3 regions of the Shewanella sp. FDAARGOS_354 genome follow, and region 3 is predicted to be linked to each of the others. Evidence: predicted binding sites of a transcription regulator. Region 3 holds the regulator's gene; each other region holds the start of a gene.
The links. Region 3 encodes LexA, which represses DNA repair genes until DNA is damaged. Its sites were predicted from a motif close to TACTGTATNNNNATACAGTA; they were not measured.
Positions count from the first base shown of each region.

Region 1: a site for LexA is predicted at 3,562-3,581, ahead of recG (ATP-dependent DNA helicase RecG). Genes of this name have one in related genera too.
Region 2: a site for LexA is predicted at 2,543-2,562, ahead of recN (DNA repair protein RecN). Genes of this name have one in related genera too.

Region 1 is NZ_CP022089.2:4,034,863-4,041,088, reverse strand. It holds gene CEQ32_RS18210 (sensor domain-containing diguanylate cyclase) at 1-443, opposite strand, end outside; gene CEQ32_RS23230 (hypothetical protein) at 457-579, opposite strand; gene CEQ32_RS18200 (IS1634-like element ISShes12 family transposase) at 661-2,274, shown strand; gene CEQ32_RS18195 (ABC transporter substrate-binding protein) at 2,271-3,242, opposite strand; gene recG (ATP-dependent DNA helicase RecG) at 3,598-5,673, shown strand; gene CEQ32_RS18185 (DUF3014 domain-containing protein) at 5,849-6,226, shown strand, end outside.
Region 2 is NZ_CP022089.2:4,861,350-4,867,575, reverse strand. It holds gene CEQ32_RS21855 (DUF3319 domain-containing protein) at 113-346, shown strand; gene lldR (LysR family transcriptional regulator LldR) at 349-1,248, opposite strand; gene CEQ32_RS21845 (AEC family transporter) at 1,501-2,463, shown strand; gene recN (DNA repair protein RecN) at 2,593-4,251, shown strand; gene CEQ32_RS21835 (phosphatidylglycerophosphatase A) at 4,368-4,862, opposite strand; gene thiL (thiamine-phosphate kinase) at 4,862-5,818, opposite strand; gene nusB (transcription antitermination factor NusB) at 5,897-6,226, opposite strand, start outside.
Region 3 is NZ_CP022089.2:3,405,952-3,412,177, reverse strand. It holds gene ctaD (cytochrome c oxidase subunit I) at 1-241, opposite strand, end outside; gene coxB (cytochrome c oxidase subunit II) at 251-1,792, opposite strand; gene CEQ32_RS15245 (cell division inhibitor SulA) at 2,198-2,710, opposite strand; gene lexA (transcriptional repressor LexA) at 2,707-3,327, opposite strand; gene plsB (glycerol-3-phosphate 1-O-acyltransferase PlsB) at 3,613-6,036, shown strand; gene mtr (tryptophan permease) at 6,036-6,226, shown strand, end outside.

The DNA of each region.
Region 1 (6,226 bases), 630 kb from region 3:
AAGACAATAATGATCAATTGTTGCCATAATTCGTAATAGAGTTTGTCCGTATCCAGCCCGACGGTCAGCATACCAATCTGTTGTTCCTGATACATAATCGGGTAACGAAACAGGGTTTGTCGGTAATCCTTAGCGTGAATCGCCTTGCCCAACTGCATGGCTACGCCATCGATACTCTCTAAATTGACACTCGACACCATCGGCATCATGCCCAAGCCTGAAAGCAAATCAGATAACAGACCATGGTCCACATCCCAAAGTGACTTAGCAATAGTGGGTAAGATCGATTCGGAATATTCACGAATATCGGCAGTTGTATTATCAATGCTTTCTTGATAATTCCAGACTAACTGCACCAGCATGGTCAGGACAGCAAAAAACGAGCTCACCCCAATAATAGTGAGCGTCATTCTATGACTGATGGAATGATTACGATGCTTCATGAATACCTATTAATTACTGTTGTGATAACTTATCCACTATTTGTGTCTTAAAAATCCCAGCCCAATCCCTTGCAACTAACTTCTGATAAAAAGCTGAATCGGGATTAAGTACCCTAAAGAGTTCTATATCCGTCATTCCGCACCTAATTTTCGATTTAAAAAACTTGACGGCGATCGGTCATTCTGATCTATTACTCTCTTTTGCAGGTAATTCATCATGGCCGCTCCCGCTATCTCTATCCGTAACCTCGACCACCTTGGTTTGGTCGCTGCACTTTGCCAAGAACTCGGCATTGCTCGCATGATTGATGCGGTGCTACCCAAAACGCCGCCCTACAAAGTCTCACATGGTGAAGCGTTGGTGGCGATGATACTGAACGGTCTTGGCTTTCATAGTTCGACCTTGCACATGTTCCCGCAATTCTTTGCCAACAAGCCTGTAGAACGCCTGATTGGCCCGGGGATCTGTGCCGATGACCTCAATGATGATGTGCTCGGCCGCTGCCTTGATGCCCTCTTTGAGGCCGATGTCAGCACGCTTTATCAGGTGATGGCGGAGCAGGTCGTTGAACGATTGGGGCTCAAAAGTACTGCAGTACACCTCGATATCACCAGCTTCCACGTCGATGGCGCCTATGACCAAGCCGATGGCGAGCAGCTCGGTAAGTTGCAATTGGTACGGGGCTATAGCCGCGACCATCGGCCAGAGCTAAACCAGGTTATCCTGGAGCTTATCTGTGAAAATCAGGCCGGCCTGCCCATCTACATGCAAGCCTTGAGTGGTAATATTAATGATACCAAGGCCTTTGCCCAGACGGTACGGCGCCACTTGAGCAGTCTCAAGGCCGCGCAGGAGAGTCGTTATCTGGTCGGCGATGCGGCGCTGTATTGCGCCGACACCTTGCAACTACTGGCACAACAGCAACAGTTGTTCGTGACTCGTGTGCCTGTCACCCTCAATGAAGCCAAGCGAGCCGTGGCAACCATTGGCACCCAGTCGCTGGTTGCGCTGGGCAATGGCTATCATGGCTGTTGGCAAAGCGCCAATTATGCCGACGTCGCGCAGCGTTGGTTGCTGGTGCGCAGCGAACAGGCCAGCCACCGTGAGCAGCAAACATTAGCCAAAAACCTACTGAAAGACAGCACGCGTGAACTGAAAGCCTTCAACAAATTATGTGCCCAGCGTTTTGCCTGCGAGACCGATGCGCAGGCTGAATTAGCCCGTTTTGCTGTCAGCTTAAATCTGCTGCAACTAGAAGCAGAAGTCGTGAGTGAACCTATCTATGCAGGGCGCGGAAGGCCCCAAAAGGGTGAAATGCCGGTGAACTACCAATTTCACATCAAGGGGTTAGCCGCAAGTAGCTTGGCGCGGGTGGCTGAGGCGCGCAACCAGACAGGGGTGTTCATCCTCGCGACCAATGATCACAGTGAAACGCTCACCATGGCTGAGCTGTTGGCTACCTATAAAGCCCAGCAGAATGTCGAGCGTGGTTTTAGGTTTCTGAAAAGTCCCGAATTTTTAACCTCCTCGTTATATCTTAAAAAACCGGAACGTATCGAAGCGTTGCTGATGGTGATGACCTGTAGCCTGATGATTTATGCGGCGCTGGAGCACCGGATCCGGCAGGGCTTAGTAGAGCAGAACCGGAGTGTGGCGGACATGAAAAAGAAACCCACGCAAAAACCGACTGCGCGGTGGATTTTTTTACGCTTTGGCGGGGTGCACGAGTACCAGTTGGGAGAGGCGCCACCTCAAGTCACAGGACTCACAGTGGACCAGCAGATCATTCTCGACGTGTTAGGCGAACGGTATCGGCAAATTTATTCCTAAATCAGGTGCGGAAAGTCGGCTATATCCTCATAGGAGGAATAACGTTGGGTCTCTTGGTATTGTTTGAGCTGAATTAACCCTAAAGCACCCGCTAAAAAATGCCCACCTCCCAGAGCACTCACTTTACGTTCTTGGCAGAGCGACAAAATCTCAGGGGAAGTATTAATCGAACTGACCAGTACATCACGTCCAGGTTCAAGGCCCTTTTCGCGGAGTGCTTTTACCACTCCGATAGCCATTTTATCGTTCGCCGTCCAGATTAAGGTTAAATCCGGATAACGGCTGAGCAAGGTTAATGTTTGATCATAAGCAATATCTTCACGCCATTGACCATATACCGTTTGAGTAACAATAACATTGGGTTGCATAAAGAAATAATCATTAGCGCCTTGAGTTCTTAACACTGATGCGGGCGTAGATTTATCGCCCGAGATTAATAAAACCTTAGCCTTTTTATTTTCTAAACGACTTAGCAAATTTTTAGCGGTATCAGCACCAATAGCATAGTTATCTGGGATAAGCGCTGGTAATAAATAAGTTTGCCAATGTGGATCTGCCAATAAGTGTTCTCGCTCGGCGACAGAAATATCATTTAAAATCAATTGAACATATATGGGATATTGATAAAGCATCTGCAACATTTTTATCGCAGACTGCTTCTCATTCACTAAAATAATATGAGTAGGAAGTGATGGCTGAGATTTTAGTAACGTTTCTAATTGAGCAATCATTTTAAAGTGATTGCGATCTGAATGTATGATTTGCAAATTAATATCAAGCTTTGATGAAGCCACCTGCATTAATTTATCGACATCACCCCAAAAGCTATCCGTAACCGCGCCTGGATTAAAAAAAACCACATCCAATTTAGCCCACGCAGGCAAAGCAAAACACAGTATGCCTATCCATAAACAACGTAAACATAATAGATGCAAAGGCGAGTACTCCTCGACCGTGTTTCCCCGCATGTGATCCATCACAGAGGTCACTTTATTATTATCGATTCACAACCTTGTTACCGCATAATTACCAAAACAACCCAATGGCAACCAACACTTCGATTAAACCACAAAATAACAAAAAGTGTACTTTATAATAAAGAATATTAATTTTTGCTCCTGTTTTAGGCTCGAAATTGTAGAATATTCATTTAATATTAATAAGATAACTCGACGTATAAGATAAGAGGCTATTTTTAATTCCAATATTGCTCATTCAGCCTCTTTACATAGCGCACTTAACCGCAGTCGATCCCCCAAGATTGCCTTACGTTTATTCTCTGTTAGTATATGTATAAATTCACAGTGATTGAGTGCTAACGACTTGCAGCAATTGGATCTTGTTCCGATCACCGAACTCAAGGGCGTCGCCAAAAGAGTCGCGGAAAAACTCGCCAAACTCGGCATCACAACAGTACAAGATCTGCTGTTTCACTTGCCCCTGCGCTACGAAGACCGCACTCAAATCTATCCCATCGCCGCACTCATGCCCGGAAATTACGGCACCATTGAGGCCGAAATCCAGTCGACTCAAATCCTTCAGGGCCGTAAACGCATGCTCGTCTGCAATGTGCGTGACAATACTGGCAGCATGAGCCTGCGCTTTTTTAACTTTTCAATGGCGCAGCGCAATGCGATGCAAAATGGATTAATGATCCGTGCCTATGGCGAAATTCGTCGCGGAAGCCATCAAGCGGAAATCGTGCATCCCGAATATAAAATCGTCTATCCGGGTGAGGATATTCACCTAAGCGATACACTTACGCCGATTTATCCCACCACCGAGGGCTTAAAACAGGCGAGTTGGATTAAGCTCACCGAACAGGCACTTGAATTATTAGAAGATGGCGGCTTGACCGAGTTATTACCCGCCCATTTGCAGCCAAACAACATGAGCCTAAAACAGGCGCTGCAAACCCTGCATCGCCCCCATGCGGGGATTTCACAATTTGATTTAGAGCTTGGTCAACACCCCGCGCAGCAGCGACTGGTGCAGGAAGAATTACTCGCCCACAACCTGAGTATGCTACGCCTTAGACAACGCAGTAACCTCGACGCCGCCGTAACCATGCATGCCACGGGGCAATTACTAAACCCTTTTCTCGCCTCACTGCCCTTTAAACCCACAGGCGCGCAGCAACGTGTCGTTGCCGAGATAGGTAAAGATTTAGCACAACCGCACCCCATGATGCGCTTAGTGCAAGGGGATGTCGGCTCAGGCAAAACCTTAGTCGCCGCCCTCGCCGCCCTTCAAGCGATTGAAAACGGCTATCAAGTGGCCATGATGGCGCCCACCGAATTACTCGCCGAGCAGCATGCAGCTAACTTTGCCGCGTGGTTTGAACCACTAGGATTAAAAGTCGGTTGGCTTGCGGGTAAGCTTAAAGGCAAGGCGCGGGCGCAATCTTTAGCCGATATTGAATCTGGCGCATCGCAAATGGTGATCGGTACCCACGCCATTTTTCAGCAACAGGTTATCTTCCATAGGCTCGCTTTAATTATCATCGACGAGCAGCACCGATTTGGTGTCCACCAGCGGATGGGACTCAGGGAAAAAGGTATCAATCAAGGGTTTCATCCCCATCAGTTGATTATGACGGCAACCCCGATCCCACGGACGTTAGCCATGACAGCCTACGCCGATCTCGACACCTCGATTATCGATGAGTTACCCCCAGGGCGCACACCCGTCACCACAGTCGCCATACCCGATTCGCGCCGTAATGAAGTACTCGAGCGCGTCCGCAACAGCGTGATCACGGACAAACGCCAAGCCTATTGGGTCTGTACCTTGATTGAAGAGTCCGAAGTCCTCGAGTGCCAGGCCGCCGAAGATACCGCTGAAGAATTGCGCCAAGCACTGCCGGAGCTGACCATAGGTTTAGTACACGGCAGGATGAAAAGTGCTGAAAAGCAACAAATTATGACGGACTTTAAAGCGGGAACCATCAACTTATTGGTGGCAACCACAGTAATTGAGGTCGGCGTCGATGTCCCTAACTCTAGCCTGATGATAATCGAAAACCCCGAACGATTGGGACTTGCACAGTTGCATCAACTGCGAGGACGAGTAGGGCGCGGTGCCGTAGCCAGTCATTGTGTGTTACTCTACAAGGCGCCACTGAGTCAAACCGCAAGTCAGCGGTTGAATGTCCTACGGCAGAGTAATGATGGTTTTGTTATCGCACAGAAAGACCTAGAGATACGTGGTCCCGGTGAAGTGTTAGGCACTAAACAGACAGGGCTAGCCGAACTTAAGATAGCTGATTTAGTTAGAGATCAAGCGCTTATACCACATATCCAAAAGCTTGCGAATCATGTGATGTCGCAAGCACCCGATGCGGTTGATGCCATTATTCATCGTTGGCTTGGGCATAGGCAACAATATGTCCAAGCGTAAACCTTAAGCTAACCCCTTCAAGGTAAAATAAATTCAACCTGTTCAGCTAACCGCTATGGACAAGCGCGTGTAAACTTGCAAAATGAACTTGCAACCTAAAAGGCGGCACTTGCACTTTAATGTTAGCTGCATGATATTCACCACATTACCTTGACACTGAAGCGAAGGATGTAAAATGCAAGTTAATCAAGATGATAGAATTACACCTCAAGAGACCTCGTCTAGCAGCAATCGCTTTGCATTGATTGCGATTGTGCTCGTCATCCTGCTCTCTGCGGCAGGTTATTACTACTATAGTAAAGATGACTCACCCAAACTCATTCCTAATGCACCGATAGTACTACCAGAGCCACCATCGTCAGAACCGCTTACTCTGGAAACAAACCCGGAGCCTGAAACCACTCCAGTGGAAAACGTAACACCACAAACGACCACGACGGAAACTGACTCAACCACTACCGTTGAGCCTCAAGCGCCCGTAGAAACGGTGCCAAACTTGCCTGAGAGTGATGCTTTTGTGCATCAAAAAGCACTGGCACTTATCAGCAATAAT
Region 2 (6,226 bases), 1.5 Mb from region 3:
TTCAGTTGCCTTGAAAATCCGGTGATGTTACCTAACATTTTTACTGCTTAGGTAGCATCAGCTACGGGTTTGAATCACCGGAGGATAGAGTTAACTCTATAACCCATTCAATATGAAAAAAATTGTTTATCAAGGTTTTATTTTAACCAATAGCGAAGGCCTTACCGATACCTGGAAACTCACTATAGGCGGGCAAAACCGTATTGGTTCTCTATTTGAATTACGCCGTTTAGTGAATTATTACCGTGAGCTTGGGATTGTGCCCGCCACCCGCGCGAGCCTGCAAGATGCTAAGCAAACGCAAAACTCCATGAGCCAAAATACTTTAAAACCCCGTAAACGTTAATCTTAAGCCATTGAAAAAAGTTCAGGCGCTTTGGATTGCATAAACTCGATAAACACCTTCACTTTCAGCGGTTGCTGACTACGCTGGTGATAAAGAATCGAAATTCTACGTTGTTCGCCAATCCATTCCGGTAAGAGCACTTTTAAACGCCCTTCTTTAATCTGTTGTTTTACGAATAATTCTGGCCCATACAGAATACCACCATGATCTAAGGTCGCCTGAATCGCGCCATGGAGATCCGTGAGCGTGAGTTTTGTTGGGCCATTAAAATAGAAAGACTCGCCATTAGGATGCTTTAAATGCCAATTAAACAGCGGCCAAACTTTGATCAACTGATGGTTTTCAAGATCATCGGGATGGATCAATTCAGGGGCATGGGCTAAATATTCCGGCGTCGCAAACAAACGATAATCAAGCTCACCTAAAGTACTCGACACCCAAGAAGAATCAGGCTGTGCACCACCGACAATCGCGACATCAATCCCTTTATCAATTAAATCCACTAACTCATTGCTTTGGGAAATGTGTAAACGAATATCGGGATATAAACGGCCAAACTCGTTTAATGCGTGAATAAAGATAATTGAAATAATTGAGATTGGCGCAGCTATCCGCAATGTGCCTTCAGGTTTATCGCTGCCAATGCCACTGAGTTCATCGAACTGCGCAATCACACTCTGATATCGCTGAAATAACGCTAAACCTTCCTCAGTTAACCTCAGCTTGCGGGTACTTCGCATAAACAATTGCTTATCGAGCTTTTCTTCAAGCTTGGCCAGCTTACGGCTCACAGTAGCGATAGGCATATCGAGCACTTTCGCGGCTTGAGAAAAACTGCCCGCATTCACCAAATGCACAAACAGATAAATTAACTGCAGCTCAGCGCCAACATCATCAGCCATGTTCAATCCCATCGTTTAGCGTGAGTGCCGCTCACAGATATAAGGCACTAACTCATTGTGTTTTAAACGTAGAATTATTCATTTCTACGACCATAGCGCAATAGCTTCCAAGGCTAATCCTATGCTATTTTGCCAATAAGTTTACTGCGCTAACACCGATTATCGTCAATTACCCTAGGTATTATTCCCTGCTAGCGCACCCACAACGTCTTCTTGCGGGAAAGCAAAAACACAAAAGGATGAGTGAGGGATATGACCATTTTAACCCCTCTGTTTGCCGTCTTCGGGATCATGCTGCTCGGCACACTTGTACAAAAACTGCGTTTTCTCCCAGTAGAAACCGACCAAGTGCTCAATCAATATGTCTACTATATTGCGTTTCCTGCCATTCTCTTGATTGCACTGGCCCAGCAACCGATTGAAGAAATTCTGCAATGGGGATTTATTGCAGGCTATAGCGCCGCCATGCTGATGATTTATCTGATTTGTGTTGGTATATCCTTACTTTTCAATCCTAAACAGCATGCAATTGCCGCCGTGCGCGCCTTAAATGCCACCTTTGGCAATACCGCATTTATTGGTATTCCGCTGCTGGTGATTATATTTCCTGAACAACAAAGCGCCCTAGTTGCCGCCGCCATAGCCAGTTTATTGTCCGTGCTTATGTTTGCCGTGGCCTTGGTCTGGCTGGAGCTTACGACAAATACCCACAGACAACACCACGCCGTAGTGATCATGTGTTTAGCTGTGGTTAAAAATCCCATCGTTATCGGCTGCTTTATCGGCATTGCAATTTCGGCATTGGGGATAACACTGCCCTCTGGCGTAGCGATGATGTTCCAACAAATTGGCAATACCTCAAGCCCCTGCGCTTTATTTGCCGTTGGCATGGTATTAGCCAAAGCCATGCGCTACCAAAAAGATAGCAAGGTATTTAGCCTGACGAATCTTATCGAACTTAGCCTTATCAACCTCTTTAAATTAATCCTACAACCCGCATTGGTTTTCTTCATGCTTAAAAGCGTTGGCGTTAGTGGAGATTACTTAGTGATGGGTGTAATCCTCAGTGCCTTACCTACGGCGGCCAGCGTCTATTTACTTGCTCAGCGCTATAACACCCAAGCCTCAACCAGTGCGCAGGGGATATTATTTGGCACTATAGTGACTTTTTTTAGCTTACCTATTTTAGAACAACTTGTTAAAACCTATTCATAAACAAGCGATTAAACTCTAGCTTATTGCAATGTGTCGAATATTTACCCAAAGCCACTTTACTGTATATAAAATCAGTATATACTGTTTATCAATACAGTGATTTGGTAAGTTATTCGACAGGAACTCATTATGCTTTGCCAACTCAGCATTAATAATTTCGCTATCGTCCGTTTTCTCGAACTGGATTTTCGTCCCGGTATGACCAGCATTACTGGTGAAACTGGCGCAGGTAAATCCATCGCCATCGACGCCTTAGGTTTGTGCCTAGGTAATCGTGCCGATGCCAGTAGTGTTCGCCCTGGTGCAAGTAAAACCGAAGTCAGTGCTCGATTTTCACTACACGATGTTCCCCTTGCCAAACGTTGGCTCGAAGATAACGATCTCGAACTTGATGATGAGTGTATTCTGCGTCGAACTATTGGCAGTGATGGCCGCTCACGCGCCTACATTAATGGCAATCCTGTGCCGTTAACTCAACTGAAATTACTCGGGCAATTGCTGGTCGGTATCCATGGGCAGCACGCCCACCATGCTATGCTAAAGAGTGAGCATCAACTCACCTTGCTCGACAGCTACGCCAATCACAGACTACTGATAGACACAGTGGCAGCAAGCTATCAACGCTGCAAACAAATCGAAGCCGAACTCAAGCAATTAGAAGCCTCACAGCATGAACGTATTGCCCGAAAACAGCTGGTGCAATATCAAGTTGAAGAGCTAGATGAATTCGACCTCAAGGTCGGTGAATTTGAGGACATTGAGCAAGAGCATAAACGCCTCGCCAATGGCACTGAACTGGTGGATAGCTGCCAAGCCAGCCTATATTTACTCACAGATGGCGAAGAGAGCAATATTGAGTCACTGCTTAACAAGGCTGTAAGCCTTGCTGAAAATTTGCAAAGCTATGATCCCGCATTAACCAATGTGAGTACTATGTTGAATGAGGCCCTAATTCAAGTACAAGAGAGCGCGGGAGAATTACAGCATTACCTGAGTAAACTCGAACTCGATCCCGCGCATTTTGCCTATTTAGAGGAACGACTCTCAAAGGCTATGCAACTGGCCCGTAAGCATCATGTTAGCCCTGACAAATTAGCCGAACATCATTTGGCACTCAAAGCGGAACTCACAACCCTCGATGACGATGAAACTAAGTTAGAGGAAATCCAACTCCAAGTTGAAGCGAGTAAAACCGCTTACTTAGCGAACGCACAAAAACTGAGCCAGAGCCGCGCCCGTTATGCGAAAGAACTGGATAAGTTAGTGACTCAATCTATCCACGAACTCAACATGCCCAAGGGTAAGTTCACCATTGAAGTGAATTTTAATCCCGAGATTATGTCGGTAAATGGCAGCGATAATATAGAGTTTATGGTCACCACCAACCCAGGCCAGCCTTTACAACCGATTTCACGGGTAGCCTCTGGCGGTGAATTGTCGCGTATCGGTTTAGGCATCCAAGTGATTACCGCGAAAAAGGTTGCCACTCCTACCCTGATTTTCGACGAGGTGGATGTCGGAATTTCAGGCCCGACCGCAGCTGTGGTTGGACGAATGCTGCGTAGTCTAGGAGAATCGACTCAAGTACTTTGTGTAACCCATTTACCTCAAGTTGCTGGTAATGGCCATCAACATATGTTTGTGAATAAATTCAACAAGGCGGGCAGTACAGAAACCACAATGATGCCTTTGGATAGGGAGCAACGTATCCAAGAATTAGCCAGACTTCTTGGTGGCGATACAATTACTTCTAACACTCTCGCCAATGCACGAGAACTATTACAGTAAAAATACAGTAAGCCACTGCAACGAAAATAAAGCTTTATAACCAATGCCTTATCTACAGCAGATAAGGCATTGGCATTTATAGGGTAACGAACTTTAGTTTGGGTTAACTAAAGATATTATTGGCTAATAAAGACAATCACTTGCAGACAAATAAGTGCAAAAAATCCTGCTAATACATCGTCTATCATAATGCCGAAACCACCTTCAACTTTGGCGTCGAGCCAACGTATCGGCCAAGGTTTTAGGATATCGAATAGCCGAAACAGCACAAAACCGACAGCAAGCCACAGAATACCAGCAGGAGCGGCAATCATAGTGATTAATAGGCCTGCAACTTCATCCCACACAATCGCACCATGGTCATGTACGCCCATGTCCTTAGCGGCCTTATCGCAGATATAAATCCCCGCGAGTACGCACACTAAGGTCACGGCTAAATACCAACACAAGGGCAACTGGGCCAATAATAAATAGAGCGGGACTGCCGCCAAAGTACCAAAAGTACCTGGCGCCTTAGCCGCTAAACCACTGCCAAAACCGAGGGCTAAAAAATGAATAGGATTTTTAAGGGACAGGCGCGACAGCGCCTGATCTTGGGATAACAACTTCATTAAAAATGCTCAAAACCGTGGTACGGTGGCGTAAATAGCTCACCATTAAGTTGCAACTTAAGCTTACTGCCCGCACAGATTTGCCCAACACGGACAAACTTAGTACCAGCATGGCTGAGGGCGGTTTCTAACGCACCTTTTTGTGCCTCAGGCACGGTAAAGAGCAGTTCATAATCCTCGCCCCCCGTCAGCGCATAGCCTAATGCATGTTCTTCGCTCACGGTATCTTGCATCGCGCGCGACAAAGGAATCGCCCCCACATCGACTACAGCGCCAACCTTTGATGCCTTGAGGATATGCCAAATATCCGAGATAAAACCATCGGATAAATCGATGGCACTGGATGCCAAAGAGCGCAATGATTGCCCAGCCAATACTCGAGGAGTGGGTCGATAATGGCGATTAATCAAAAACTCTTTATGCTCCGCTCGCGCATGTTGCACGCCGCGGATCAAGTCCAGCCCTAACGCAGAATCACCTAGCGTACCCGTTACATAAATCCAGTCACCCGCTTTTGCACCGTGACGAGTCAATGCCTTACCCTGCGGCACTTGGCCATGCACGGTAATATTAATCGCCCTAGGCCCGCGAGTTGTGTCACCACCTATTAAGGCGATGCCATAATATTCTGCCGCTTCAAACAGGCCTTCACTAAAACCACTCAGCCAGGTCTCGTTAACCTCTGGCAAAGTGAGTGCAAGCGTCATCCACGCAGGCTCGGCCCCCATTGCCGCTAAATCAGAAAGATTTACAGCTAAGGCTTTGTAACCTAAGGCTTGAGGTGGAATATCGGGGAAGAAGTGAACATTTTCGACTAAGGTATCGCAGGAAATGGCGATCGACTTGTTTTCGGCGGGCTGCACAAGGGCGCAATCGTCGCCAATACTCAATTTGACATCACGGCGTGCTGGGCCGCGGTGATTGAAATAACATTCAATAAGCTGGAATTCTTTCACTGTACAGTTTGGCGCGACTCACATCGGCCACCTTTGTTAGCAATGAAAAACGGTATCCTAAGATACCGTTTGTCCTTATTACTTACGTGCAACCAGTTTGTCGAGTAATCCATTAACAAACTTATGGCTTTCATCCGCACCGAAAGCTTTAGCCAATTCAATCGCCTCGTTAATGGCAACTTTAAATGGCACATCTTTACGGAAAGTCAGCTCATAGGCCGCTAGGCGTACTATGGCTTTCTCCACTGGAGACACCTCATCAATGGGGCGATCTAAGTGTGGAATGATCAACTCATCCAATTGGTTTTTCTTAGTTGCTACGCCTGCAAATAGCTCACGAAAATAAGCTACGTCTACACCATCGAGACTCTGTTCAGTTAAAAACTCATGCTCGACATCGGCAATATT
Region 3 (6,226 bases):
GCACTGTGGTCATTTGGTTGAAGAAGTTAGGTTCAACGAGTTGTAATCCGGGCTGAAAGAGTTCGGCGCGGATCACCATGGCCATCGCACCACCAGTTAAAAACATAATGAAACTAAACCATAGGTACAGGGTGCCAATGTCCTTGTGGTTGGTGGTGAGTAACCAGCGCATGATGCCTTTAGGTGCACCGTGATGGTGTTCATCATGGGCGGCAATTTGATCTTGAGTCAGTGTGCTCATCTTAATCCCCTACTGTCCATGGCGAGCAATATCAGCGGGTTGCACTGTATCGCCGGTATTGTTGCCCCACGCATTGCGCTCATAGGTAATGATGGCGGCAAGTTGTTGTGGCGTGAGTTGGTTGCCAAATGCCTGCATCGCCGTGCCCGGTTTACCGTGCATCACTATATCGATGTGATTGGCGACTGGGCCTGTTGCAATAACGCTACCAGCAAGGGCGGGGAAGGCGGGAGGCATACCTGCACCCGTTAGCTGGTGGCAGGCGGCGCAAACTGTGGCATAGGTCTTTTCTCCTTCGGCCATCAGTTCATCATGGCTAAGCGTGGGAAGACTCGCGGGGTCGACACTGGAGGCGGGTTCTTTCGCTGGCTTAGGCGCATCGGTGGTTGCTGGGGGCGGAGTCGTTGTTACTGGTTCGCTATTGGTGCCACCGGATTTATGGGCATCAACGTCTTTGGCTTGCACCGCATCCCCAGTGTTATTGCCCCACGCATTACGCTCATAGGTAATCACTGCGGCAATTTCTTGGGGCGTTAATTGTTTACTGAAGGCTTGCATGGCCGTACCCGTTTTACCATTGAGCACGATTTCAAGATGACCGCTCAGTGGCCCAGTAGCGATGGGGCTGCCTTTGAGATGTGGGAATACGCCTTTGAGACCTTCGCCATTAGGTTGATGGCAGGCTGCGCAGTGACCAAGGTAAACTTGCTCACCTTGAGTCATCAGCTCTTCTTTACTCAGTGTTTGTGATAAGGCGGCTTGTGCGGCTTGCGCTGCGGCATTGGCAGCTTGTTTTTGTTCTGCAACCCAAGCATCGAACTCGGCTTCGGGCAGTGCCTGAACCACTATCGGCATAAATCCATGATCTTTGCCGCAAAGTTCGGCACATTGACCACGGTAAATGCCGGGTTTATCGATACGGGTCCACGCCTCGTTGATAAACCCTGGGTTAGCATCTTTTTTCACTGCAAAATCTGGTACCCACCATGAATGGATAACATCTTCAGAAGTCATCAGAAAGCGGATTTTTCTATTTACAGGCAGGACAAGGGGCTTATCGACCTCGAGTAAGTAGTGCTCTCCCTTGGCCTCACTACCTTCGATTTGAGGTCTTGGTGTGGCGAGAATACTGTAAAACTCAATATCTTGATCGAAATAGCTGTAATGCCACTTCCATTGCGATCCTGTGACTTTTACCGTGAGATCGGCATTGCTGGGGTCTTCCATGGCAATCAGAGTTTTAGTTGCCGGAATCGCCATTAAGATCAGAATGATAAAGGGAATTATCGTCCAAGCGATCTCAACTTTTGTACTCTCATGGAAGTGTGACGCGACCGCGCCCTTGGATTTTCTGTGGTTGATCATGGCATAAATCATAACGCCAAAAACCACTAAGCCTATCGCGCAGCAGATATACAGAATCGTCATGTGCAGGTGGTATACCTTGCCACTGATTTCTGTTACGCCAGGCGTCATATTGAACCGCATGTCTGCTGCGGCCAACGGTGGGGCGAATAGCACCACGAGTAAACAATACAACCATTGCTTCACAAGACTTCTCCTCTGCTAATTGCAAATAGCAACTACAAAGAAGAGCAACACAGTAAGTCTCAACTCTATGCAAACTCTTCAGTTCCCAAAAAAGTGTTTCTGACTTCAACGTGCGTTGGCGGCTTACTTATGATCAAGTATTGTTACTGCTGGTATTAGCCACACTGGCACATACTGCTGAATAAACCCATTATTCTCAATTTTTGTGGGCGAGCGATATTCGAAAATAACGCGATATTTCTGCCTAAACAGGCGATATATCATGTGCGCCTAAATCAAACATACTTGCTGTTTAAAAATTGATCAAGATCACTTCTTTTTCTAATTGTCTGAAAAATTGCCAAAAAAAAGCCTCACATTCACAGGTGAGGCGGCTTTCAAGGCTAAATACGGTGTGAAAAATTTTTAATGAACAGAGCTGAAAAATGCGGGTTGAGTAAATTTAGCCGATTGTGTGAGATTGGTGCTAGAAGGTTGGTCATTCGTTGAACCTTCAAGCACGATACCCATTGCACGTGCGCTCTTTGCTACAATTTGTAGGCGACGATTATCGCGAGTATCTAGGGCGTTAATCCAAGTAATCACTGCGCTAGATGTGCCACTGGTTAAGGCTTTTTCCATCGCCCAAAGGGTTTCGACCTCATCTTTTGCGTGAACCAATAGTACGCGATCCATACGCACACCTGCGTTTGCTAATAGCTGCTTGTAGCCAATACTAGGTGGGTTGATGAGCACTATCCATCTTCCCTGTTGGCTCAGTTGGGCAAGTTGTTTGCTCAGCTGTGTCAGCTCTTGGCGCCCTTGGCTCTGAGTTGGCATAGTGACTATTGATGTATGCTGCCAGTCGGTCTCTGTATCTCGAACCGTATCGAGCCATAAACCGGGGTGACGCGGGGCATTACCTAATAGTTTGTTCATAGCCAATCTCCATTGCGGATCACCCCTACGGCGAGCCCTTCAATTGTTAGACTTTGGAAACTCAAATCGACTTTAATCGGTGAATAGTCTTCATTCTCGGCATGTAGGTAGACTAAATTACCTTTTTTTTCAAAGCGTTTTACGGTTACATCATCATCAACGCGAGCAACAACAACTTGTCCATTGCGCGCTTGTTGTACTTTATGAACGGCAAGCAGGTCACCCTCAAGGATGCCGATATTCTTCATACTGTCGCCTTTTACGCGCAGCAGGAAATCGGCAGCAGGGTGGAACATGCTGGGGTCGACTTGGTAATACTGTTCGACATGCTCTTGGGCGAGAATAGGTTCACCCGCTGCCACTTGGCCAATCAGTGGCAAGCCTGTTTCGCGGTTATCTTCTTCCTCTACAGGGAGACGGATCCCGCGGGAAGTACCAGGCATGATCTCGATGCAGCCTTTTTTCGCCAATGCCTTAAGGTGTTCTTCTGCGGCATTTGCACTTTTAAAACCCAAACGGGTGGCAATTTCGGCCCGAGTGGGTGGCATGCCAGTCTCGGCAATATTACGTTTAATCAGCTCTAAAATTTCGGCTTGGCGTGGCGTCAACGGTCTCATGGTCTTTCCTGTTTTTCTATACAGTTACTGTTAGTATATACAGTATTATTGGTAGTGCAAGTATTAACCACTTTTAACTTGGTCAGCTAGATCTGCAAATAACCGTAATCGTCATCTATGGGGTGAATGCCATTTGCACGGTATCAATAAATGGTGTCGCCTAAAGTGCGTTACTAAGTCATTAAAATCAGCAGCTGAATCCTGCATCTTTAGGTTGTTTGGGTATATTCTCTAGAATCTGGTATTCTATGGGGCTAATGAACGTACTTACATTGCATAAGAATAATGCCTAAACAAGACTCTCTTTGGTTGAAATCATTACGTTGGATCCAAAAGCACTTAGTGCACACTATTGTTGTGCCACAGGATCCCTTTGCCGATCTGAATCTGGATGCCTCCAGACCGCTTGCTTATGTAATGAAAACAGAATCCCTGAGTGATATTGCTGCGTTAAGCGAGATCACCACGAAACTTGGTTTGCCAAGCCCTTACGAGCCGCTGGTGGTGAATGGCGTTGTGGCGCCACGGGTGGTATGCCTTGAAGGTCGTAAGCCTTTATTTGGTGAACGCGCCAGTAATGAGCCATTCCTCGAATGTTTTATGCGTTTGTTGGCCGTCCATAAGGAAAAGCCAGAGTTAGATATACAGCTGGTGCCTGTGAGTCTGTATTGGGGTCGTACTCCGGGTAAAGAAGACGACACCATGAAGGCGGCAGTGCTTGAGCGCGAGAATCCTACTTGGTTACGTAAGTGCTTGATGATCCTATTTTTGGGCCGTCATAACTTTGTGCAATTTTCTAATGCGGTATCGCTGCGTTACATGGCCGACGAACATGGTACCGATATGGGCATTGCCCATAAATTGGCTCGAGTAGCGAGAGTGCATTTCCGCCGCCAACGTAAGGTGATGACGGGGCCTGTGTTGCCTAATCGTCAGGCGTTATTCCATTCCTTGCTGAAATCTGAATCCTTACGCAAGGCAATTCAGGAAGAAGCCGCGAGCAAGAAGATTTCTGAAACCCAAGCGCGTGAAACGGCAATTGAATATCTTGATGAAATTGCGGCGAATTATTCCGATAGTCTCGTACGTATTGCCGAGCGCTTTTTAACGTGGTTATGGAACAAGCTCTACAGCGGTATTAACATCAAAGGTGCCGAGCATATTCGGCAGTTACACCACGATGGTCATGAGATTGTGTATGTGCCCTGCCATCGCAGCCATATGGATTACCTGCTGTTATCTTACATTCTGTATTACCAAGGTATGGTGCCACCGCATATTGCTGCGGGTATCAACCTAAACTTCTGGCCTGCGGGGCCGCTGTTCCGCCGTGGCGGGGCTTTCTTTATTCGCCGTAGTTTTAACGGCAACAAACTCTATACGGCAGTGTTCCGTGAGTACCTCGATCAGCTGTTTGCTAAGGGATATTCGGTTGAGTATTTCTCTGAAGGTGGCCGTTCTCGTACCGGCCGTCTATTGGCGCCTAAAACGGGTATGATCGCTATGACGATCAACAGTGTGCTGCGAGGCATCGAACGCCCTGTCACCTTAGTGCCCGTGTATTTAGGCTACGATCACGTGATGGAAGTGGCGACCTATCACAAAGAGCTAAGCGGTAAGAAAAAACAGAAAGAATCTGTATGGCAAGTCTTTGGTGCTATTCGTAAATTAGGTAATTTTGGCCAAGGTTATGTCAACTTTGGTGAGCCGATTACATTGCAGAACTTCTTGAATGAAACGGCACCAAACTGGCGCAGTGAAGTGGCTGATGATCCTGAGCAAAAACCGACTTGGTTAACTCCTGCGGTGAACGTGTTAGCAAATCGGGTGATGACGCGGATTAACGACGCCGCTGCCGCCAGCTCTATTACCTTGACCAGTTTAGTGTTGTTGGCGTCGGAGCAAAATGCCTTAGAGCGTTGTTTGCTCGAACGTCAGTTAGATTTATACCTGACCCTGCTTAAGCGTGTGCCTTACACGTCGTTTACGTCGGTTGCCGAAGGTGATGGCAAGCACTTAGTACAACAAGGATTAGAGCTGAACAAGTTCTCCATCAATGCCGATCCTTTGGGTGAGATAGTGTCAATTGATGAAAAACAAGCGACGTCAATGACATACTATCGCAATAATATCATTCACTTGTTTATTATTCCGTCATTAATTGCCAGCTGTTTAATCAATAATAAACAGATTTCAAGAGCGCAAATCCTTGGGATAGTGAACGACTTTTATCCGTTATTGAAGGCGGAATTGTTTATGGGGATCAAAGATCTCCCAAGCTATGTGAATCAAGTGCTTGAGCTGTTTATTGAGCAAGGTCTAGTGCAGGAAAGCGATATGTTGTCGGTTGTGACCGAGCACACCAGCCAAATGTTATTGTTGGCTGGCAGCGTTAGTGAGACCTTGCAACGCTATGCCATTATCTTCAATCTGCTGGCCCATAGACCTAAGATGGAGCGTTCGGATCTCGAGTCTGAAAGCCATCTGCTTGCCCAACGTTTAGGGGCGCTGCATGGCATTACCGCACCAGAATTTTACGATAAGAAACTCTATAACACCTTGAGTGTTAAGCTAAAAGAGTTAGGTTATTTTTCTGGTAAGGAAGATAAATCTGATGTTGAGCGCATTCGCGATCAAGCTAATAGCTTACTCAGAGCCTCTGTAAGGCAGACGATTGTCGCCAGCGTGACCGCGGAGCATATCGCTTAATGGCTAACCATATGAATGCGGCGAAGAATAAGCCGGTGGGCAAGTCTTTGCTCGGTGGTGCCATGATTATTGCCGGTACCACAGTAGGGGCGGGGATGTTTTCTTTGCCTGTCGTGGGCGCTGGCATGTGGTTTGGTTACTCGGTACTGATGTTACTCGGTATTTGGTTTTGCATGTTGATGTCGGGACT